3 regions of the Ciceribacter sp. L1K23 genome follow, and region 2 is predicted to be linked to each of the others. Evidence: riboswitches for the same ligand, from Rfam matches in the RefSeq annotation. Region 2 holds a riboswitch; each other region holds the start of a gene.
The links. A riboswitch is a leader RNA that binds a small molecule or an ion and turns the genes downstream of it on or off. The one in region 2 is predicted to bind cobalamin.
Positions count from the first base shown of each region.

Region 1: linked by a shared signal. The riboswitch ahead of J5J10_RS19925 (aromatic ring-hydroxylating dioxygenase subunit alpha) and the one ahead of J5J10_RS12735 (ABC transporter ATP-binding protein) in region 2 are both predicted to bind cobalamin.
Region 3: linked by a shared signal. The riboswitch ahead of bluB (5,6-dimethylbenzimidazole synthase) and the one ahead of J5J10_RS12735 (ABC transporter ATP-binding protein) in region 2 are both predicted to bind cobalamin.

Region 1 covers NZ_JAGRRC010000002.1:188,988-196,947, reverse strand. The annotation lists gene J5J10_RS19945 (molybdopterin cofactor-binding domain-containing protein) at 1-2,813, shown strand, start outside; gene J5J10_RS19940 ((2Fe-2S)-binding protein) at 2,810-3,295, shown strand; gene J5J10_RS19935 (aldehyde dehydrogenase family protein) at 3,297-4,811, shown strand; gene J5J10_RS19930 (alpha/beta fold hydrolase) at 4,819-5,964, opposite strand; cobalamin riboswitch at 6,147-6,343, shown strand; gene J5J10_RS19925 (aromatic ring-hydroxylating dioxygenase subunit alpha) at 6,443-7,687, shown strand; gene J5J10_RS19920 (hybrid-cluster NAD(P)-dependent oxidoreductase) at 7,689-7,960, shown strand, end outside.
Region 2 covers NZ_JAGRRC010000001.1:2,617,526-2,625,485, forward strand. The annotation lists gene J5J10_RS12695 (DNA-binding domain-containing protein) at 1-645, opposite strand, end outside; gene J5J10_RS12700 (DUF692 domain-containing protein) at 650-1,504, opposite strand; gene J5J10_RS12705 (DUF2282 domain-containing protein) at 1,587-1,856, opposite strand; gene J5J10_RS12710 (DUF2282 domain-containing protein) at 1,916-2,188, opposite strand; gene J5J10_RS12715 (sigma-70 family RNA polymerase sigma factor) at 2,414-2,965, shown strand; gene J5J10_RS12720 (DUF1109 domain-containing protein) at 2,962-3,597, shown strand; gene J5J10_RS12725 (iron ABC transporter permease) at 3,605-4,666, opposite strand; gene J5J10_RS12730 (ABC transporter substrate-binding protein) at 4,666-5,619, opposite strand; gene J5J10_RS12735 (ABC transporter ATP-binding protein) at 5,619-6,449, opposite strand; cobalamin riboswitch at 6,558-6,777, opposite strand; gene J5J10_RS12740 (flagellin) at 6,915-7,960, opposite strand, start outside.
Region 3 covers NZ_JAGRRC010000001.1:1,331,552-1,339,511, forward strand. The annotation lists gene J5J10_RS06140 (NAD+ synthase) at 1-1,421, shown strand, start outside; gene J5J10_RS06145 (PD40 domain-containing protein) at 1,446-2,276, shown strand; cobalamin riboswitch at 2,321-2,517, shown strand; gene bluB (5,6-dimethylbenzimidazole synthase) at 2,563-3,246, shown strand; gene J5J10_RS06155 (HAMP domain-containing methyl-accepting chemotaxis protein) at 3,416-5,284, shown strand; gene J5J10_RS22690 (DUF2865 domain-containing protein) at 5,344-6,402, opposite strand; gene J5J10_RS06165 (NADP-dependent malic enzyme) at 6,574-7,960, opposite strand, start outside.

The sequences.
Region 1 (7,960 bases), on a different contig from region 2:
GCGGGCGAACCGGCTGCCTGCTGCCGGCTCTGCTGGCGCTCGATGCGGAGCTCGAAGTCGCGACCACGAACGGAGCCGAAAGATACCTCCTCACAGCGTGGCTTTCGGAACCAACAGTTCACGCAACGATTCTCGTCGCGATACACCTCCGTCCGCAGCTATCGAGTGAACGCTATACATTCCGGAAGACGGGGCTGCGCGCCGCCTTCACGCCGAGTGTGATAAACGTCGCGGGACGGTTCCGTCTTCAGGAAGGACTCGTCACCGAACCCCGCCTCACGATCGGCGGTGGTGTCGTTCCTGTCACTCGCCTGGCCGAGGCGGAAGCGATGATGGCGGGATCCGACGCCGGCTCCATCGATTGGGCCGCGCTGCACGCTTGTCTGCTCGATAAGATAACCGCCCCGGACGACGATTTCCGCTCCGGGAGCTACCGTCGCCGCGTCGCTGCAAACGCACTTGTTCATGGATTGGGAGGCCCCTTGCCTCCGATACGCTCGATACATCCGACCACCCCGCTTCCGCAACCAGAGCCGCTGGACAGCGAAATCGTGCTTTCCCGCGCGCGACGGTGCAACCGCTGGCACATACGGCCGGACATGGCTGACAAGATACGCGGCAGGCTCGGCTACCTCACGGACAAGCGCGAGGATGGCATGCTCGTCGGTCGCATCCTGCGGGCAGGCATTCCACACGCCCGCATTCTCTCCATCGACACGACTGCCGCGGAAGCCCTGTCGGGGGTCGTCGCTGTTGTCACCCATCGCGATATCGCAGGATCGAACGCGTTCGGAATTGTCATCCAGGACCAGCCGGCGCTCTGTCACGACAAGGTCCGCCACAAGGGCGATCCGGTGGCGGCGGTGGCGGCCATCGACGCAAAGACGGCGGAACGAGCACTCGCGCTGATCAAAGTGGAATACGAGCCGCTGCCGCTCGTCGACACCCCCGAGGCAGCGCTCGCCGATAATGCCGCGCTTGTTCACGATGGTGGCAATCTGCAACGGGAGCTGTTCTTCCGCCGTGGCGACGTTTCGGTCGGCTTCGAAACTGCCGCGTTTGTCGTGGAGGAGACTTACGTCACCCCGCGCCAGATGCACGGTTTCATGGAGACCGAAGGCGGTTACGCCTTCATGGAGGAAGGCGGCACGCTGAACGTCTTCGTCGGCGGCCAACACGGCGGTCGCGACCGGCTGCAGCTGTCACGGATACTGGCAATGCCGGAGGAAAAGATCCGCGTCGTCACCTCGCCCACGGGTGGCGCCTTCGGCGGCAAGGACGAACTGTCGGTCCAGCCGGCGCTGGCTTTGCTGGCGCTGAAATCGGGCAAGCCCGTCCGGCTGCAACTGTCCCGCGCAGAGTCCGTGCTCGCCGGCCAGAAACGCAATCCGATGACCATCCGGATGAAGACAGCCTGCGATGCGAACGGAATGCTCCTCGCACAGGAGGTGGAGGTGCTCGCGGATGCCGGGGCCTATGCCTCCCTTGGCCCCGGCGTGCTGGAAACAGCGCTCGAACACGCGACCGGTCCCTATGCGGTGCCGAACGTGTCCACCCATGGACGGTTGGCCTATACCAACAACGGCACCTGCGGCGCCTTCCGCGGCTTCGGCGCCAACCAGATGACCTATGCCGTCGAGTGCCAGATGGATCGTCTGGCGCGGCTCGCGGGATTGTCGCCTGTGGAAATTCGCGCCCGCAATCTCCGGTCCGCCGGATCGCCCGGTTATCTCGGACAAGTCGTCTCGAAATCCGAGCGCATCGCCGAAATGCTTCATGCCGCCTCGGCCTCGGAGTTGTGGCGCAATCCGCAGAGGCCTTCCGCCGATGGCGAATGGATCATCGGTACCGGCATGGCGATGAACTATCAGGGCAACGGCTTGGGTTCGGTCGTACCCGACCCCGCCGGCGGACGTCTGGCGTTGACCCCCGATGGCTTCATCGAAGGAGCCTACGGTCTGGATGAAATGGGTCAAGGACTGCTGCCACTGATCCAGGCGACGGTCGCCGCCGAACTCGGCTGTGCCCGGGAAGACGTGAAAGCGACGGTTGGCGATACCAGAATTGCGCCCGAATCCGGTTCCACCACAGCCTCGCGCGGCACCTATGTCGTCTGGGAATCCGCGAGAAGGGCGGCGCCGGAATTTTCGCGGAAAGTCCGTTCCGCCGCCGGTGCGCTGCTCGATCGAGACCCTGAAACGCTCGTCTTTGCCCCCGGCGGATTGGCCGAACGCGGCTCCAACAGCGGCGACATCCTCCTCTCCTATCATGATCTCGCCAAGGCCACACCCGAACCCGACCTGCCGTGCGTGGCGGTCGCCTACGAATTTCCGAAGACGGATTATCCAACTGCGAACGCCCGCTACATCTTCGCATTCGGCGCCGCGATCGCCAGGGTCGCCGTCAGCCGCGTCACCGGACAGGTTCGTGTTCTTGACCTCCACCAGCACTCCGCCGCAGGTCCCGTCATGGACGTCGCCGCCTATCTTGGCCAGCTCGAAGGTGGCGCCGTGCAGGGGCTGGGCTTCACCCTGACGGAGGACGCGCCGATGCGCGATGGCGGCTATCTCACCGCCAACCTCGACACGTACATGCTGCCCGGTATTCAGGACACCCCGGAAACCATGAGAATCTTCGCGCTCGAGGGACTGGATGCGGACGATGACCTCGGCCCCCGGGGATCCGGCGAGCTTGGCATCGGCGCGGTCACGCCGGCGATTGCCAATGCCGTGGCCTCAGCGATCGGCTATTGGCCCGCCGTGACCCCCATCCCGCCCGAAGCGATTCTCGAAGCCTTGGCGGTGACGGCATGACGACACGCTTTCATTTGAATGGTAAGCCCGTCGTCGTGGCCTGCGCGCCGGACACCCGCCTTGCCGACATCCTGCGCGATCACCTCTCCACGACCGGCACGAAAGTTGGCTGTTCCGTCGGCCGCTGCGGCGCCTGCACGGTGCTGATGGATGGCAAGGCGGCGAACGGCTGCCTTCTGATGGCCTTCCAGATCGACGGTACGCAGATCGTCACCATCGAAGGTTTGGAAAGCCACGCGCTCGGTGCTGCCATCGTGGCGGGACTGGAAGAGGAAAACGCCTTCCAGTGCGGCTATTGCGCGCCGGGCTTCACGATCGCCTTGACCGCCCTTCTGGACGAGAAGCCGGATGCGACGGAAGCGGACATCCGCGCCGGAATCGAAGGCAATATCTGCCGCTGCACCGGCTACCATTCCATTATTCGCGGAGCGCTGAATGCCGCCCGCCGCGTTCGCGAGCAATCTCGCGCCAACGGAGACTGACATGACGATCGCCATCACCAACTCCGAGCCTCGCACAGAAGGCGCGAGAACCTTTCTCGCGAGGCGCAAGAAACAGTTGTTCATCGACGGTACCTGGCGGGACGCGTCCGACGGCGACTTCTTCGAGACCTTCGATCCGGCATCAGGGAAGCTTCTTGCCGAGCTTGCCGGAGGAACGGCCACCGATGTCGACGCGGCCGTCGCAAGCGCCCGCTCCGCACTTGGTTCCCACGAATGGAAAGGCCTCACCCCGTCGGCCCGCGGCAAGCTACTCTGGAAGATCGCCGAACTGATCGACGCCCATGTCGAGGAACTGGCGGAACTCGAAACGCTGGACCAGGGCAAGAGCTACAAGACAGGTCGCTTCGGTGAGATTCCGGCCTCCGCCGAGCAGTTTCGCTACTACGCGGGCTTTTGCACGAAGATATTGGGGACCACCATCCCTACGTCCATCGCCTACCAGCCCGAAGGCAAGCAGATCTTCGCCTATACGACCCGAGAGCCGATCGGAGTCGTGGCTGCAATCACACCCTGGAATTCGCCCATGCTGATGGCGGCCATGAAGCTGGCACCGGCGCTGGCCGCCGGCTGCACGGTGGTTCTGAAACCCGCCGAGGAAACGTCGCTGACGGCGATCCGGCTGGTCGAACTCATGATCGAGGCTGGCCTGCCGAAAGGCGTCGTCAACCTCGTCACAGGTTTCGGCGAAACCGTGGGTGCGGCGCTCACCGCCCATCCCGATGTCGACAAGGTCGCCTTCACAGGTTCGACGGAGGTCGGCAAGCTGATCGTCAGGGCGGCACAGGGCAACCTCAAGAAACTGACGCTCGAGCTCGGCGGCAAGTCGCCGGCGATCGTCATGCCCGATGCGGACATGGCGCTGGCGATCCCGGGCATCGCACGCGGCATCTTCTCAAATTCCGGTCAGGTTTGCGTCGCAGGCTCGCGGGTCTATGCGCACCGGACAGTCTTCGAGGAAGTCGTCGAAAAAGTATCGAAAGCTGCCAGCGCCCTGAAGCTAGGCCACGGCCTGGATGAATCTACCGATCTCGGACCGCTCGTCAACCGCAAGCAGTCGGACCGGGTCGCGAGCTTCATAGCGGAGGGAACCGCCGATGGCGCTCACATCGCAGCCGGAGGCCGGCAGGACGGCGAATTCGGCACCTTCTTCGAACCCACCGTCGTAACATCGGTCCGGCCCGACATGCGCCTGATGCGCGAGGAAATCTTTGGCCCGGTAGTCGCTGTCACGCCCTTCGACGACGTCGAGGAAGCCATCACCTATGCCAACGACAGCCCCTATGGTCTGGCTGGCAGCGTCTGGACGCAGGATCTTTCCTCGGCGCACCGCCTTGCCGCCAGCGTCAGAGCCGGCACGATCTGGATCAACTGCCATTCCTATTTTTCGCCGGAACTGCCCAAGGGCGGCCACAGGCAATCCGGCTGGGGATACGAGAACGGCGCCCAGGGTCTCGAAAACTACCTGGAAACCAAGACGGTGTGCGCCGTCATCTGACAAATGGTTATTGCGGCGTGATCGCGAGTTTCACCAGCCGGAACGGACTGGAGACGGTGTTGGCCGCGACGTCGAGGATGAAGCCGCCGACGCTGCTCAGATCCTGCCGTTCGGCGGTGAGCTTCGGGTAGAGAGCCGCAAGCTGGACGTAACGATCGTGGTTCAGCGGATTGGTCGGCGAGATACCCGACACATCGACGAGCAGGATTTTCTCTCGTTCCGCCACCTGCGCGACCACCGGATCGGCAACGTCGAGAGCGCCGATGCGGCCGTTGCCGGTCAGAAACTGCGACGCCTGCAGCGCACGATCGTCCTTGGAAACCAGGATCGTCAACGGCGGCGACATGGGACCTATCACTGCCATTTGCTGCCGGAACACATCGACGTCGATGTCGGGTGCCGCAAGCATGACGTTGAGTTTTGCGAGCACGTCGGACCGGTCGCTCAGCTTCAACTGCCGCAGCGTCTCGACCACGAGCCAGCCACCCATGCTATGTCCGAAGAGAAGCACCCGGCCTTTGCCGCGACCGGCCGTCAAACGCGTCAGCGTCTCGGCGAGATAGTCCCGCGAATACGTCACGGATTCCTTGTCGGCAAGATAACCGGTCACCGCCGCCTGGGAAGGCCAGGCAAAAAGCACCGGCACGCCCTCGACATTGGCATCGGCCGACATCTGCACCACGCGGAAGAGAGACTCCTGAAAGTTGAAGTTGAAGCCATGCACGAATACACCGACATCGGTGCCATCCGAAGCTTCGATTTTAGCCTGATTGCCCACTTCCCGGTAAAACTCGTCCGCCGACAAGGTCCGTTGCGCCGTGACTGCAAATGTCTTGGCCGGATCGGGATGGCCGCCTTTCGGCCACTCGATCTCGCCCGCCTTGTGCCCCGGAGGAACCGATACGGTATAAGCCGCAAAATTCAGTTCGGGTGCCTTGCCGTCGGTGTATCCGAGGCCTTCCTTGTTCTCGCGCGTGGTGGCGACGTAGACGGTGACCTGCTTGGTGTCCGGCAGCGCCGATTGAGACAGGCTCAGCGCCTCCGGCCCCGGTCTGCCGGCACAGGCGGTTAGCGATAACACCGCGCAAAGGCCAAAGACGAACTGAAAGGCGCGAACAAGAGTGATGCGCCGGGCGTCACCTGAAAACGTCATGTTGACTGCTCTTTCACCAACAACTTGTGAACCCGCCCAGATGCGCTGAATACCATCCTCACGGTGAAGGGCAAGGCCCCAGGCCGGTCGTCACGCCACCCTTTATCACACGACAGCGCCCGTGTCGCGAATCCAGCAGAGACGCGTCGCGAACACCGCATTGGGTGCACTGCAAACCTGCTCTATTGTCAATCACAGGAGGTGCCGTCCGGACACGGGCGGAGAATTGGGAAGCCGGTCAGAATCCGGCGCTGCCCCCGCAACGGTGGTGGAGTGAAGAACCGGCAAATTGCCACTGGGAGGAGTCCTGGGAAGGCGTCGGTTTGATCCGCAAGGATGCTCCAGAGCCCGGAAACCAGCCTCGGGAGATAAGTTCATTACGATCGCGGTGGGCGGTCGGGGACAGGTCGGCCACGTGCCTTTGCGCGCGTGTTCAGTCCTGCTCGTCCACCGTCCATTTTTAAACGAGGACGAAGACATGGACTTGCAGAATACTGTATTGCGGCAGTTGAAGAACCGCCGGGAAGGCTTCTCCCTCGAGCAGCCCTTTTACATCGATCCCGACTATTTCAAGCTCGACATGGAAACGATCTGGTATCGCGACTGGCTGTTTATCGGCCATGACTGCGAAGTGCCGCGCGCCGGAAACTATTTCACCGTCCAGATCGGCGATTATCCCGTCGTCGTCGTGCGCGGCAAGGACGGCGTCATCCGCGCCTTCCACAACACCTGCCGCCATCGTGGCCACCGCGTCTGCACGCAGGACAAGGGTGCATCCGCCAAGCTCGTCTGTCCCTACCACCAGTGGACTTACGACCTTGACGGCTCGCTCGTCTTCGCACGCCAGATGGGCGAGACCTTCGACAAGTCTGAATTCGGCCTGAAGCCGGTCGCCTGCGAGAGCGTCGCCGGCTACATCTTTATCTGCCTTGCCAACGAGCCGACTGACTTCGCACCCGTCCGCGCCACCATCGAGCCCTACATGGCGCCGCACCGCCTCTGGGAGGCGAAGGTCGCCGCCCGGACGACGATCATCGAAAAGGGCAACTGGAAGCTCGTCTGGGAAAACAACCGCGAATGCTACCATTGCGCCGGCAACCACCCGGAACTCTGCCGCACCTATCCGGAAGCACCGACCGCCACAGGCGTTCAGGGCGCGAAGGATGATCCCTTCATCGCCGAGCACTGGAAACACTGCGAGGACGGAGGCCTGCCGAGCGAATTCCGGATGGATCCGACCGGCCAGTTCCGCGTCGCCCGCATGCCCCTCATTCAAGATGCGGTCAGCTACACCATGGACGGCAAGCCGGCCGTTCGCAGACCCCTTTCCGACGACGTGAAAATCTCGCGCATCGGCACGATGCTGCTGTTTCACTATCCGACGACCTGGAACCACATGCTGGGTGATCACGCGATCTCCTTCCGCGTCCTGCCGCTCTCGGCCGAGGAAACCGCCGTCACCACCACCTGGCTGGTCCACAAGGATGCGGTCGAAGGCGTCGACTATGACGTCGATCAACTGACCCACGTCTGGAACATGACCAACGACCAGGACCGTGCCATCGTCGAGGAAAACGCCTTCGGCATTCGCTCCCCCGCCTACGAACCCGGCCCTTACTCGGTCGAACACGAGGGCGGCGTCATGCAGTTCGTCGAATGGTATGTCAATTTCATGATCAACCGTTTGCAGGGCGACAAGTCCCGCCTGTCCGCGGTGGCCTGACATGAACATCGCCGTTCCCAGCTATCGCCATGTCGACGAAATGCGCCCCTGGTCGGACCGGGAGCACATGCTCGAATGCGTCGCCGTCACGCCGGAAGCGCCTGACGTCATGACCTTCACCTTCAGGCCGGATCGCTCCGGCCTGTGGTTCCGCTACCTTCCCGGCCAGTTCGTGACGCTGGAAATTCCTGTCTCTCCCGAACCGGTGATGCGCACCTACACACTCTCCTCCAGCCCCTCCCGGCCTTACACGGTGGCAGTGACGGTCAAGGC
Region 2 (7,960 bases):
CCCCTCGGCAAGAGCCGACAGAAAGGTCGCCCCGCCCGGCGGCAGGCGGTGAACCTCGACCAGCATGGCCGGGCGGACGACGAGCGCGTCCTCGCCGATCCATGTCTCGACCGGGTGCGGCGTGCCGCCTTCGGCGTTCATCGCCCAGATCGTCACGACCGGGTGGGGCGAGCGCAGGATGGCGGTGGAGGGATGCGGCTGAAGCCTTATGTCGCCCAGCCGCTCCGGCGGGATCGCGGCCAGCCGTTCCGGAACAAGCGGCGCGGCATCGGCGGCGTGGTAGGCGCGGCTTCGCGCTGCCTCCAGCCGGATCACGTCAGGCAGATAAGGCAGGCCCGCGACCGGCTCGAACCCGGCGACGAAGTCCGCGAAGCCGTCGCCATAGGTCAGAAGCAGCGGCGAGCGCGGCGGATCGGCTGCCACGTATTCGCCGGCCATGGCGGCGAAGAAGTCCGCGCCGACGATCCGCTCCGTTGCGGGAAAGCGCGAGGCGAGCGCGCCGGTCAGCCCGACGCGCACATTGTTGCGATAGACGCCGAACCGGCGCTCGGGGCGCGGCGCGGTCCAGCTTGTCAGGCCCTCGGGCACCGGGCTTTCCCGGTCGGTGAGGGCGGCGGCGAAACGCTCTTGCGTGGCGGTCGACATGGCGTCACGCGGCCCGGCTTTGCGCGGCGCGGGAAAGGATCGCGCCTGCGGCTTCCGCTTCGGATCTTAGAATTGGCCAGTCCGGAACGTCATTGTCCCATTCGATCAGCGTCGCCATCGGTCCGGTTCGGGCGATCACCTCGTCATAGAGGGCCCAGACCGGGTCCTTGACCGGCGTGTCATGGCTGTCGATCAAAAGCGGTGCGCCGGCATCGTCCACCGTCTCGGAATGGCCGCTCAGATGGATTTCGCGCACCGCCTCCAGCGGGAATTGCGCAAGATAGGCGCGCGGGTCGAGATTGTGGTTGATCGAGGCGACGAACACGTTGTTGACGTCGAGCAGCAGCCCGCAGCCGGTGCGGCCCACGATCTCGCGCAGGAAAGCGGTTTCCTCGATCGTGCTTTCCTCGAACACCAGATAGGTCGCCGGGTTTTCCAGCAGCATCTGCCGCCCGAGTGTGTCTTGCACCTCGCTGACATGCGCGGCGACGCGGGCAAGCGTCTCTTCGGTGTAGGGCAGCGGCAGGAGGTCGTTGAGAAACACCTCGCCATGGCTGGACCAGGCCAGATGTTCCGAAAAGCTTTCCGGCTCGTAGCGATCGCAGAGTGTCTTCAGCCGAAGAAGATGGTCACGGTCGAGCGGCTGCATCGCCCCGATGGAGAGGCCGACGCCGTGGACGGACAGCGCATAGTCTTCCCGCAGTCGCGCAAGCTTGGCATGCGGCGGGCCGCCGGCCCCCATGTAGTTTTCCGCATGCACCTCGAAGAAGCCGACCGGCTGCGGGCCGGCGTCGATGCTCGTAAAATGCTCCGGCTTGAAGCCGACGCCCGGTCGGGCGGGAAGGCGGGACGGTTTCATGGAGGTCTCTCCGGTTCGGTCGTGGTCCCTCTCCCCGCTGGCGGGGAGAGGGTTGGGTGAAGGGCGTGCTTCGCTTCGCGCCTCAGGCCGGCGTCAGCGAGCCCTTGCCATTAGGCGTTTCCATGGTTTCGCAGGTGCCGGCCGGAACGAGCTTCCAGGCGTTCTTCTGGTAGTCCATGGTGGAGGTGCCGGCGCAGGTCGTGCCGGGGCCAGCGGCGCAATCGTTCTGGCCCTTCAGCGCCACGCCGTAGCACTTCTCCTTGGTGGCATCCTGGGCCATGGCGGGCAGGCCGCCGGCGAGAACGAGGGCGGCGGCGAGCGAGGCTGCGAGCGCGTTGCGGTTGGTCGTCATGTCTGGTGTCCTTGCTATCTGTCTTGTCTGGATTTGGCGGTGGATCGGTTTTCAGGAAATCAGGCCGGCGTCAGCGAGCCGTGGGCGCCATCAGGCGTCATCATCGTGGTGCAGGTGCCGGCGGGCACGAGCTTGAAGGACTGCTTGTCGTAGTCCATGGCCGAATGGCCGGCGCAATCATGGCTGCCGGCGGCGCAATCGTTCTGACCTTTAAGGGCGATGCCGTAGCACTTTTCCTTCTCGGCATCCTGCGCGGCGGCCGGGACGGCGATCGTGGCGAGAGCGGAAGCGAGCGAGCCGGCCAGCGCCAGCGTGACAAAACCGTTTTTCATCGTTAGTTCTCCTCAGAGTGCCGAGCCGTGATTGGCTTGGTCATCGGGAGCTACGGACCGCTGCGGCGAAACGTTACGCTGCCTGATCGGAAAAAATTCGCGATCGGATCGTGTGGCGAGGCGGCAGTGAAAAGAAATCGAAGGCAGTTCAACGGCTTGTCCGAAAAATCAGCCTTTCGATGACATCTCGGTAACGAAAGCGTGTGGCGACGCGTAGAGGGTAATGTGAGGCGGCCTGAGCGTGAGGTGCAATGGGCGGAATGGATGCGAAGCGCGCTTGATGGCGACGCGGCGTCCTACGACCGTTTCCTGCGCGCCGTGACGCCGCACCTGCGCGCCATGGCGCGGCGCCGCTGCGACCAGTTCGGGGCTTCGGCCGGAGAGGCCGAGGATATCGTCCAGGAGGTCCTGATCGCCGTTCATCTGAAACGCGGCACCTGGGATCCGGAACGCCCCATCGGCCCGTGGCTGTCGACGATCGTGCGCAACAAGCTGATCGACGCGCTGCGCCGTCGCGGCCGCAGGGTCGATGTGCCGCTGGAAGACGTCGTGGCGACGCTGGAGGCGGAAGACGCGAACGTCGCCGACAGGCTCGATGCGGAGAGCGTGCTCTCGCGCCTGAAGGAGCCGCAACGCGACATCGTCCGCTCCATATCTCTCGAGGGAGCGGGTGTGAAGGAAACGGCCGAACGGCTGAAGATGAGTGAAGTGGCGGTCAGGGTGACGCTGCACCGGGCGCTGAAGGCGCTGTCCACCCTTTACCGGAGTGAAGCATGAAGACGGATGAACTGATCAGGCTTTTGTCGGAAGATGCGCCGGTGCGGATGCGCTACCGTCGTGCGCTGGCGGCTGCCATCGTCTTCGGCGCTGTCGCCGCCGTTTCCCTCCTGCTGTCAACCTATGGCCTTCGTCCCGATCTCGCCGACCAGATCGAAACGCTGCGGGTCGCCTTCAAGATCGGCGCCAGCCTCTTGGCAGCGGTGCTGGCCTGCCGTCTCGTCCTGCGGATTGGCCGGCCGGGCCTGTCTGTCCGCGGTGCCGCGCTCTCCCTGCTGGTGCCGCTCGGCCTGCTCGTCCTTGCCGTCGCCGCCGAACTCGTCGTCCTGCCGCAAGCCGACTGGATGCCGAAACTGCTCGGCCGCAACGCCACCTTCTGCCTCGTCCTGGTGCCGACGTTGTCTTTCCTGCCGCTGGTCGCGTTGCTCTGGGCCATGAGGAATGGCGCGCCTGACAACCCCGGCCTGGCCGGTGCCGCCGCCGGCATTGCCGCGGGCGCCATCGGCGCCACGGTCTACGCGTTGCATTGCCCCGACGACAGCCCGCTCTTCGTCGCGACCTGGTACCCGCTGGCGATTGCGATCGTCACGATCGCCGGCTACGGCGCCGGTCGCCGCGCCCTGCGCTGGTAGCAGTTGCTCAGCCGGTCGCCCGGTCGCCGCGCATCATCCAGATAAAGAAGATCCCTCCGACAAGCCCGGTGATGATGCCGAGCGGCATGTCCTGCGGCGGGATCAGCGTGCGCGCGACGATGTCGGCCGCGACAAGGAAGATCGCGCCGCCGAGCGCCGAAAGCGGCAGCACCCGTCGGTAGTCGCCGCCGACCACGAACCGTACCAGATGCGGGATCATCAGCCCGATGAACGAGATCACCCCGGAAAAGGCGACCGCCGCGCCGGTCAGCAGCGCGCAGACGACGAACACCGTCAGGCGGAAGCGTTCGGCCGGAATGCCGAGCGTCGTGGCGGTCTCGTCGCCGAGCGTCATGGCATTGAAGCTGCGGGCCTTGGCGATCAGGTAGGTGCCGCAGCCGAGAAGCACCGCCAGCGGGTAGGGCAGGTAGTCCCATTGTGCCAGCCCCAGTCCGCCCAGCATCCAGAACACCACCGTATGCGTGGCGCGCGGATCGCCGAGCAGAATGGCGAGGCTGCCGAGCGAGGTGATGACGAAGGAGATCGCCACCCCGGTCAGCACCAGCCGGCTGGCATTGCCGGCCCGGTTGAGCCTCGCGATGCCGACCACCAGCGCTGTGCTCGCGATCGCGCCGCCGAAGGCGAAGAGCGGCACGGTGACCAGACCGAGAAACGTGCCGGTGTGCAAAAGCACGATGATCGCCCCGAAGGCCGCGCCCGAGGAAATGCCGAGCAGATGCGGATCGGCGAGCGTGTTGCGGGTTACCGCCTGCAGCGCCGCGCCGACCAGCGCCAGACCGGCGCCGACCATGGCGCCGAGCAGCACGCGGGGAAGCCGCACCTGCCAGACGATGTTGTCCCGGCCGGCCGACCAGTCCTGCTCCATTCCTGTCACGCCGAGATGGCTGGCGATGATCTTCCACACCTCCGACAGCGGAATATTGGTCGATCCCACCGAGACGGCGAGCATGATCATGGCGGCGAGACCCACCGTCAGCCCTGCCACCAGCACCGGGGTGAGGTGAATGAGGGCATGGCGCGGCCCGCTGACGTATCCGCGATGGCTCATTACTGGGTCGAGCGCTGGAAGGCGTCGGCGAGCGTCTTCACCGCGTTGATGTTGCGCGGACCGGGCGTCGCCTCGACATAGGGCAGCACGACGAAGCGGTTGTTCTTCACCGCCGGAATATCCTTGAAGGCCGGGTTGTCACGCATGTAGGCGATCTTCTGCTCCGCCGTCACCTCGCCGTAGTCGACGATGACGACCACCTCCGGATTGCGCTCGATCACCGGCTCCCAGCCGACCTCGGTCCAGCTGGTCTCGACATCCTCCATGATGTTGACGCCGCCGGCAGCCTCGATCAGCGCCGTCGGCATGCCGAAGCGGCCGGCCGTGAACGGCTTTTCCTCGCCGCTGTCATAGACGAACACCTTGAGCGGCTGCGTTCCCTCCGGCACGGATGCGGTCGCCTCGGCGATCTGCTTGCGGTAGCCCGCGACCAGCGCCTCGGCCTTTTCGGAGACGCCGAAGATCCGGCCCAGATTCAGGATGTCGGTATACATGTCCTCCATCGAGGACTTGTCCTTCTTCATGATGTGAATGCAGCTCTCGGTCAGCTCGTAGACCTTGATGCCGAACGGCTCCAGCGTCTCAGGCGTCACCTCGCCGCCGACCTTCATGCCGTAGTTCCAGCCGGCAAAGAACAGGTCGGCATCGGCTTCCAGCAGCACTTCCTTGGTCGGATACTGCGGCGCGATCTCCGGCAGGTCGCCGAGCTTCGCCTTCATCTCCGCGTCCATCTTGTACCAGCCGGAAATGCCGGAAATCCCGGCCATGCTGCCGGTGAGATCGAGCGCCAGCATCATGTCGGTGAGGTTCACGTCCTGAGAGATCGCCCGCTTCGGCGCTTCTTCGAACGTCACCTCGCGGTCGCAGCTCTTCACGGTGACCGGAAAGCCCGACGCAAGCGCGGTGGAGGCCGAAAGGGCGATAAAGGCGGAAAGGGCAATGGTGAAGCGCATCAAGGTCTCCCTGAAATGGTCTGGTCGAGATGAAAGGAAAATCGGGGCCGGCCGGTGGCCGGATGGGCGTCGATCACAGCTTCGACCGAAAAGGTCTCGCGGATCGCATGCGGGGTCAGCACATCGAGCGCCGGGCCGTACTGCACCTGCCGCCCGCGCGCCATGACAAGCACGGCATCGGCATGCGCCGAAGCGAGCGCCAGGTCGTGCAGCGAGACGATCACCGTCGCCGGCAGCCGCGAGAGCAGCGCCAGCACTTCGAGCTGGTGGCGGATGTCGAGATGGTTGGTCGGCTCGTCGAGGATCAGGATGTCGGGTTTCTGCAGGAGCGCCCGGGCGATCATCACCCGCTGCTTCTCGCCGCCCGAGAGCGAGGCGAAATTGCGCGGCGCCAGATGCTCGAGCGCCATCAATTGCAGCGCATCGCCGATCGCCGCGTAGGCCTCGTGCCGGTCCATGCGCCCCTGGTGCGGCGTCAGTCCGAGCTCCACGATCTCCGCGACTGTGAGGCCGAAATCGGTCGCCGGCTCCTGCAGCACGGTCGCGATGCGCCGCGCCACGGCCTGCGGCTTCATCCGCCAGATATCCTCGCCATCGATGGTGATCCGGCCGGCATCCGGCCTGTGATAGCGGTAGAGACAGCGCAGCAGGCTCGATTTGCCGGCCCCGTTCGGACCGACGATCGCCAGCATCTCGCCGGGCAGCACGGTAAAGGAAATGTCTGAAATGATCGGTTCGTCCGGAGAGCCGCGCATGGCGCCGCCCCAGGAAACACTTTCCACGCGAAGCCCCGCGGGCTTCACGCCGCTCAGTGTCGACGGCAATTGCATCCTTCAGCCTCCACGACGGACCTCGGGTCGCGGAAGGGCTGCGGCTGGCGGGAATCGGAAAAGGATCTCTCGAATGCCATCGTCGCTCTCCTCGGCACACCCCGGCCGGGTTTCGTTACACGTCGAGGCAGGTCTCCTGGCTTGCGGGTCAATGCGCTCCCGGACCTTCCCGGCCTTTTGGGCCAGTGGTTTATCCCGGTCGAACTCGCCGCTCACAGTTGCGGGGGCAGCCACGGTCTTGCGCCCTGTTGGGTACGTCGCACCGTGTTCCCTTTTAATCCCCTCGGGCTTTCGCGACCCTTGGAGAACCTTCAACGGAAGAAGGTGTAACAATGTAACGCGGGGGCGTCAATGGGCGATGGGGAGCGAAAGAGGGGAGGGGCGTGACAGGACTTTCGGCACTGGCGGCGGTGACCGGACAGGGCAGCTTCCGGTCAGGTGGACGATATCACGTACGGCCGAGTGTTACCTGAACAGCGTCAGCAGACTATCGGCACTCGTATTCGCGATGCTCAGCGACTGTATCGCCAACTGCTCCTGCGTTTGCAGCGCCTTCAGACGCGTGGAAGCCTCGTTCATATCGGCGTCCACGAGGCGGCCGATCCCGCTGTCGATGCTGTCTGTGAGCTTCGCAACGAAATCCGACTGCATGGAAATGCGTGACTGAAGTGCCCCAAGGTCTGCGGCCGCATCGATCGTCATCTCCAGCCAACCGTCGATCCGGGATAGCAGAAGACCCAGATCGCTTCCGTCCGTGACATCCACATCCATAATCGTGTACTCGGGAACGCCTGTTACACGGAAGTTGGAAAACAGCACGGGATTGGGGGCGTCTTGGCCGAACGCTTGGTTGTTGACCCCGTAGAAACCGGGACCAGAGTCGGCGGCTGATTGGGCCAAGAGGTCCCAAAATTCGAAGTCCCCGTCTACAACTCCATTCGGTCCGGCCCATTGGTCAAAAACCGCTTTCGTCACAGTTGCCGTATAGAGAAGTGCCCCGTCTTGGATGTCGAATTTGAATTCGTCTCCGTCATCCATCGTGAACGGCTCGGTAAAGGCAAATGTGTCAGTGGGGCTCGTGAAGTTCTCAAAACCACCATATGTTCTGCCATTTCCTCCAGTCGACGGGATCGTCTGCAAGAGGCCATTACCCACCGTAGTGAAAAGTGCAATTTCGCCTAGATTTACAGAGATTTTCTTGACGCCGAAGTTACCGCTCGCATCTCGCGTCGCAGACGCAACGACGGAGGCGCTGTTGCTGCCATCGGTGGAAAGCCAGTTCTCCCCGCTGAAAGTAGCGGAAGAAACGATACTGGTGAGTTGCTCCTTGAGCTGTTCGATTTCAGCCTGAACCTTGTAGCGATCAACACCGTCTTCTGTTGCCACGACAATTTTCGACTTCATCTCACTGATGACATCGACGACGGCCGTCATCCCGGCATAGGCGGTATCGACCTTCGCGCCCCCCAACCCCAGCGCGTCTTCCACCGCCGCTAGCGCCATGTTGTCGG
Region 3 (7,960 bases), 1.3 Mb from region 2:
GTCCGGGCGTGGTGATCGGCTTTCCGCGCCAGTGCGAGGCCGGGCGGCACAATTCGGTGGCGCTGCTCGACGGCGGCAAGATCGTCGCGATCCGCGACAAGGTCGATCTGCCGAACTACGGAGAGTTCGACGAGAAACGCGTCTTTGTCGCCGGCGACATGCCGGGACCGGTTAATTTCAGGGGGGTTCGGATCGGCATTCCGATCTGTGAGGATATCTGGGGCGATCTTGGCGTCTGCGAGACGCTGGCGGAATCGGGGGCTGAAATCCTGCTCTCGCCGAACGGCTCTCCGTACTATCGCGGCAAGGTCGACGTGCGACACCAGGTGGTGCTCAGGCAGGTGATCGAGACTGGATTGCCGATGGTCTATGCCAACCAGCTGGGCGGCCAGGACGAACTCGTCTTCGACGGCGCGAGCTTTGCCTTCAACGCCGACAAGACGCTCGCCTTCCAGATGAGCCAGTTCGAGCAGACGCAATACGTATCGACGTGGAAGCGCTCGGCCGACGGCTGGCGCTGCGACAGCGGCCCGGTGTCGAAAATCCCGACGGCCGAGGAGGCGGACTACCGCGCCTGCATGCTGGGCTTCCGCGATTACGTCAACAAGAACGGATTCAAGAGCGTGGTGCTCGGCCTTTCGGGCGGGATCGATTCCGCCATCTGCGCGGCGATCGCCGTCGATGCGCTGGGCGAGGAGAGGGTGCGCACCGTGATGCTGCCCTATCGCTACACGTCGCAGGAGAGCTTCACCGATGCCGAAGCCTGTGCAAAGGCGCTCGGCTGCCATTACGATACGGTCCCGATCGCCGAACCGGTGGAAGGCTTCCTGTCGGCTTTGTCGGAGATGTTCGAAGGCACCGAGAGCGGCATCACCGAGGAAAACCTGCAGAGCCGGACGCGCGGCACGATCCTGATGGCGATCTCCAACAAGTTCGGGTCGATGGTCGTGACCACCGGCAACAAGTCGGAAATGTCGGTCGGCTACGCCACGCTCTACGGCGACATGAACGGCGGGTTCAACCCGATCAAGGACCTCTACAAGATGCAGGTCTACGCGTTGTCGGCCTGGCGCAACAGCCACGTGCCGCCCGGTGCGCTCGGGCCTTCGGGCGAGGTGATCCCCGCGAATATCCTGTCCAAGGCGCCGTCGGCCGAGCTTCGCCCCAACCAGACCGACCAGGATTCTCTCCCGCCTTACCCGGTTCTCGACGACATTCTCGAATGCCTCGTCGAAAAGGAGATGTCGGTCGACGAGATCGTCGCCCGTGGCCATGACATCGCGACCGTCCATCGCGTCGAGCACCTGCTTTATTTGGCCGAATACAAGCGCCGCCAGTCGGCGCCGGGCGTGAAGATCACCAAGAAGAATTTCGGCCGCGATCGTCGCTATCCGATCACCAATCGCTTCCGGGATCGTTGAACCCTTCATCGGGAGGAGGCCCGGATGCGCAGTTCGGTCGAGATCTATGACATTGCGACACGCGAATGCGAGGTCGTCTGGCAGACGGAAGACTTGGTCGAGGCGCCCAACTGGTCGCGCGACGGGGATTTCCTCGTTATCAACGGCGATGGCCTGCTCTATGCCCTGCCGCTCGACGAGGACGATCCGGAGCCGGAACTGATCGACACGGGTTTCGCGGTGCGTCTCAACAACGACCACGGGCTTTCGCCCGATGGCGCCTCGATTGCCTTCTCCGACAAGACGCTGTTCGGCAAATCGTGCATCTATATCCTCGGCGACGGGGATGACCAGCCGCGGCAGGTGACGGCCAACATGCCGTCCTACTGGCACGGCTGGTCGCCGGACGGGCGAGAGCTCGCCTATTGCGGCATCCGCGACGACCAGTTCGATATCTATACGATCTCCGTCAACGGCGGCGCCGAGCGGCGACTGACATCGGGCGAGGGCCGCAATGACGGACCCGACTATTCGCCCGACGGACAGTGGATCTATTTCAATTCCAGCCGCACCGGTCTGATGCAGATCTGGCGCATGCATCCCGATGGCACCGGGCTCGAGCAACTGACGTCGGACGGTTACGGCGACTGGTTTCCGCATCCGTCGCCCGATGGCAGCAAGGTGCTGTTTCTCTCCTATGACGCCGACGTCTTCGACCATTCACGCGACAAGACCGTCCGGCTTCGGCTGATGGATGCCGATGGCGGCGATGTCGAGACGCTGTTCGAGTTCTTCGGCGGGCAGGGCAGCATCAATGTGCCCAACTGGTCGCCGGACGGCAGCGCGTTCGCCTTCGTCCGCTATTTCCCGGAATAGCATCCGGGTGTCGCAGGCAGGGCTTTGCCTTGCCCTCCGGGCGCGCTAGAACATCATCGTCAGGTGCCCTCGGCGACGGGGGAGAATCGGGAAGCCGGTGGAAATCCGGTGCGTGCCCAACGCTGTGAGGCGGATGACTTTTCCAGGGAGCGGTTGCTCCGGCCACTGGCGGTTTCGCCGGGAAGGCGGGAAAGGCAGACGAAGCCGAGCCAGAAGACCGGCCTGACGAGATAGGCTTTGCCTGCGTGGACGGCAGGCGGTCGCATGCACCGTTGGGGATTTGACGATGCACGACGAACCGAACGACCATCTCGTGCGGGCCGCTGCCTTTTCGCCGGAAGAGCGGGAAGCGGTCTACCGCGCCATTCATACGCGCCGCGACGTGCGCGACCAGTTCCTGCCCGACCCTCTGCCCGACACCCTCGTGCGTCGCCTGCTGGAAGCCGCCCACGCCGCGCCCTCCGTCGGCTTCATGCAGCCGTGGAACTTCATCGTGGTGCGCGACGAGGCAAAGCGGCAGGCTGTCTGGCAAGCCTTCAGCCGTGCCAACGACGAGGCGGCGGCCATGTTTCCGCAGGAGCGTCGTGACGCATACATGCGGCTGAAGCTGGAGGGCATCCGCAAGGCGCCCGTCGGCATCTGCGTCACCTGCGACCCGACGCGGAGCGGTCCGGTGGTTCTTGGCCGGACCCACAATCCGCGCATGGACAGCTATTCCTCCGTCTGCGCGGTGCAGAACCTCTGGCTCGCGGCGAGGGCTGAGGGGATCGGCATGGGCTGGGTCAGCATCTTCCACCAGGAGGATCTGCGTGTGCTCCTCAACATTCCCGAGCATGTGGAAATCATCGGCTGGTTCTGTCTCGGCTATGTCGAGAGGCTCTATGATCAGCCGGAGCTTGCGATCAAGGGCTGGCGGCAGCGGATGCCGCTCGATGAACTCGTCTTCGAGGAGGCATGGCCTTCGTCCTAAAGGTGTCTGAATTCGATCGGTCGCTTAAAAGCTGCATCATATGTTTAATGTTATTTTAAAGGACGATTACTAATTTCAGCATCACGTAACGGCAACGAGCTGCCTATGCGGGATCATTGATCCCCCTAGGGGCGGTTGCTGCGCACGAGAGTGTTTGAGCGGAGAAATCATGTCTTTTGGAAATGTTAGACTTGGCCGGGCGGTGCCCGTTGCCGTGGCGGGCCTCGTTGCCCTGAGCGCCGGATCGCTTGTCATCTCGGATATTGTTGGTCAGCGGCAGCTCGCTGATGTGATTGACCTGCATGAGCGCACACAGAACGAAGCGCTGCTCATCCGCGAGCTGGTGACGCTCCAGAAGAATGTCGAGCTCTCCGTTGTCAGCACGCAGGAATCGCTGACCGATATTTCGGCTACACAGGGCAGAGACGGTCTCGATGACGGTTTCGCGCTCGCCGAGGAAGAGGCGCGGCATCTGAACGAATATGCGGGTGGCATTACGCAGCTTGCGTCGAAACTCAATTCACCCGAACTGGCCTCCGCCATTGGTCAGCTCGTCGCGCGGTACGATGAGTTCCACGCCGGCGGCATCGAGATGGCCAAGGCCTATATCGCGGGTGGGCCGGAGAAGGGCAATGTCCTCATGGGCAATTTCGACGCCGTGTCCGACGCGCTGCAGGCCGAAGTGGAATCGATGACGTCGATCGTCTCCGGCATCGTCGCGAAAAGCGACGCCGAGGCCGGGGCGGCGCTGGTCAGCGTGCAGGCGAACGGCGCCCGGATGCTGCTGGTTATGGAGCTGCTTGGCGCTTTCACCGTGCTGTGCGGCATCGCGCTGGCGTTTTTCGTGTCGCGGCGCCTGATGCGGCCGTTGACGCGGGCGACCGGCGCCATGAACGGCCTTGCGGAAGGAAAGCTGTCGGTCTCGCTCGACGGCGCCGATCGCGGCGACGAGATCGGAGATCTGGCCCGCGCCTTCGTCAAGTTCCGAGAGAACCTTCTCGCCAAGCAGCAGGCGGACGAGGAAGACAAGCGCCGCAGGCTGGAAATGGACGACATGCGCTCGTCGGAAGAGGCGCGGCGGACCGCCGAATTCAATCGGTCTAAGTCGACGGTCGACGTTCTGGCCGACGCGCTCGACCGTCTTGCCGGGGGTGACCTGACGGCCCGTATCCACACCACCTTCGACGGCGAATACGACCGGCTTCGCCTCAACTTCAACCAGTCGGCGGAGAAGCTTCAGCGGGCGATGACCGATATCTCGAACATCTCCGACGAAATCCGTGGCGACTCGGCCGAGATGCGTTCCGCCTCAGACGGCCTGGCGCGGCGGACCGAGCAGCAGGCGGCAGCGCTCGAAGAGACCGCGGCGGCTCTCGGGCAAATCACCGACACGGTGAAGAACGCCTCCCGTATCGCCGACGAGGCGGGCCAGAAGGTCGCCGAGGCGAGCAAGCGGGCAGACCAGTCGGACGGTATCGTGCGCAACGCGATCAAGGCCATGGGTGACATCGAGCGGAGTTCCTCGCAAATCGGCCAGATCATCGGCGTGATCGACGAGATCGCCTTCCAGACCAACCTGCTCGCGCTCAACGCCGGCGTCGAGGCCGCGCGTGCTGGCGATGCCGGCAAGGGCTTCGCCGTGGTTGCCCAGGAAGTCCGCGAACTGGCGCAGCGGTCCGCGACCGCGGCCAAGGAGATCGCCGCGCTGATCAGTCAGTCGAACGGTGCCGTCAGCAACGGCGTGTCGCTGGTCAACCAGTCCGGCGAAATCCTGTCGCTGATCCAACAGCAGGTGCTCCAGATCAACGATGACATCCGCCACATCGTGACGGGTGCTCGCGAGCAGGCCATGGGCCTCAGCGAGATCAATTCCGCGATTTCGCAGATGGATCAGGTCACGCAGCAGAATGCCGCCATGGTCGAGGAAATGACCGCGTCCGCACACAAACTCGCGGGCGAAGCCGAGGACATGAGCGGCCAGATCGGCCAGTTCCGGCTTTCACAGGAGCGGCAGCCCCGCTTGTCACGCGCCGCGTGACACACCGATACCGCAGGAGCCGCCGATCGGGCGGCTCTTTGCATTTGGGCGGCCAAGCGTCACTGCTGCAGCGGTTGCGGGCCGTCGAGCGCCGGGTTCTTGAGGTCGATGCTGCTTGTTTCCGTCGGCAGGAAGGTCGGTCCGACCTGACGTACCTTGTCCCTGGCCGGATCGTATGGCCGTTCGCGCGCCTCGATCGGTTCATCCGGCTTGGCGGGGCGGGTTCTTATCTGCTTGATCGACGAATAGAGCTGCTCTTCCCGGCCAAGCGATGGCTGCGACTGCCTGGCGCGGTCGTAGTAGGCCGACAGGTTGCAGCTGCAGGAGGGGTCCTTGGTGGAAGCGCGGCCCAGATAGGCGAAGGCGCCGGGCATTTCGCGGTAGGGACGGCCGGTCGTGGCCGACACCATCTCCGCCGATTCCTGTTTCATGATCGAGTGGTAGTAGAGCTCGGTCTCTGTGCCGGGGCACATCTGCTGGCACATCGCCGCATCCCGCCGGAAGCTCAGCGGTGTGGCATTCGACGAGATCGGGAAAAAGGCGCCGTCGCAGGTCCGCACACAGAGCGTCCGGAGCGTGCCTACCCGGTCCGACGGGCTCAGCGTCCAGCCGCCATCGGTGTCCAGTCCCTCGTCCGGGATGCGCAATTCGCCGATCATGGCATCATCCTCGACCACCGCCGAGGCCAGGTCGGCGGCCGGACCGTCTCCGCAGCCATTGGTGCGCATGGCCGCGAGAACGCGGTTGCGCGCCGCCTGCTGGCCGACGCTGCGCTCCAGGCCTTCGCGCTTCGAGGTCAGGATGCGCTTGTTGTTTTCCATCCGGTCGAGCGCGTCATTCAGAACGTCGCAGCCTGACGGCTCGCTGACCACGGTGATGCTCCCGCTCGTGCAGCCGAGGCGTTTCCGGTCCTGTATCGTCTTGCGGATCTCCAGGTTCTGTCTGGCTATTGCGCTGGAATAACTGCGGATTTCGGCCGTCGTCGCCTCGCTCTCCGGCGTGTTGGCGAGCTTCATGCGCAGCCTGTCGCAGACGAGCGAGGCCTCGGCTCCGCCTGCCTGCGTGGCAAGGAGCAAAGCCAGGGAAAGCAACTGCAGCAATGGGCGGCGTTGTTTCACGCGTTCATCCTGTGGGGCCGGGGCGGGACGGCTTCCGCCTGTTCCGCCCTCACCATAACCAAGCGGTGCCACAAGGCCAACCGCTTATGGCGGTTTTGCTTAATGGCGGCGGGGCGAGGCCGGAGGCGCGACATCCTTCGGGGTGTCGCGCCGAATATCCGGAGCGTTGGATCAGACGGGCTGTTCAGCCTCTACGACCGCGAGCGCTGCCATGTTGACCACGCCTCTCGACGTCACCGAGGTCGACAGGATGTGGGCGGGCAGGGCGGCGCCGAGCAGGATCGGGCCGACATGCAGCGCGTCCATCATCGTGCGGACGATGCCGAGCGAGATGTTGGCCGCGTCGAGGTTGGGGAACACCAGCAGGTTGGCCTCGCCGGTCAGCGTGCTATCGGGCATGGCACGCTTGCGCAGGCTTTCCGACAGCGCCGAACCGCCCTGCATTTCGCCGTCGACTTCCAAATCGGGTGCCAGCTCGCGGACGAGTACCAGCGCCTCGCGCATCTTGCGGGCGCTTTCGGAATCGCGCGAGCCGAAGTTCGAATGGGCCACAAGCGCCGCACGCGGCGTGATGCCGAAGCGGCGGATTTCCTGGGCGGCGAGCACCGTCATCTCGGCGATCTCCGCGGCGGACGGGTTATATGTCACGAAGGTGTCGGTGAAGAAGATCGCGCCGCGTTGCGAGATCAACAGGCTGAGGCCGGAGAAGGCGCAGACGCCGGGCTTCTTGCCGATGATCTGCCGGACATCGCGCAGGTGGCGGTCGAAACGGCCTTCGAGGCCGCAGATCAGAGCATCGGCATCGCCCCGGCGCACGGCGAGCGCGCCGATCACCGTGTTGCTGGTGCGCACGATGGTGCGCGCTGCCTCGGGGTTGACGCCGGCACGGCCGACAAGGGCAAAATACTCGTCGACATATTCGCGGTAACGCGGATCGTCTTCGGGATTGACCAGTTCGAAGTCGGCACCGGCGCGGATGCGCAGGCCGAAGCGTTTGAGGCGCGTCTCGATGATCTGCGGACGGCCGACCAGAATCGGGCGGCCCGTTCCTTCCTCGATCAACACCTGGGCGGCGCGCAGCACGCGTTCGTCCTCGCCCTCGGCAAAGATCACCCGCTTCTTCTCGGCCTTCTTGGCGGCGGCGAAGATTGGCTTCATGACGAAGCCGGAGCGGAACACGAAGCGGTTCAGTTGATCCATGTAAACGTCGAAATCGGCGATCGGCCGTCGCGCCACGCCGGTCTCGGCCGCGGCACGCGCCACGGCCGGGGCAATGCGCAGGATAAGGCGCGGATCGAAGGGCGAGGGGATCAGGTAATTCGGGCCGAAGGTCGGGGATTCGCCGGTATAGGCCTTGGCCGCGACCTCGGAGACTTCCTCGCGCGCCAGCGCGGCGATGGCGCGGACGGCGGCCAGTTTCATTTCCTCGTTGATGGTCGTGGCGCCGCAGTCCAACGCGCCCCTGAAAATATAGGGGAAGCAGAGGACGTTGTTGACCTGGTTCGGGAAGTCCGAGCGGCCGGTGCAGATCATTGCGTCGGGACGGGCGGCGCGCGCC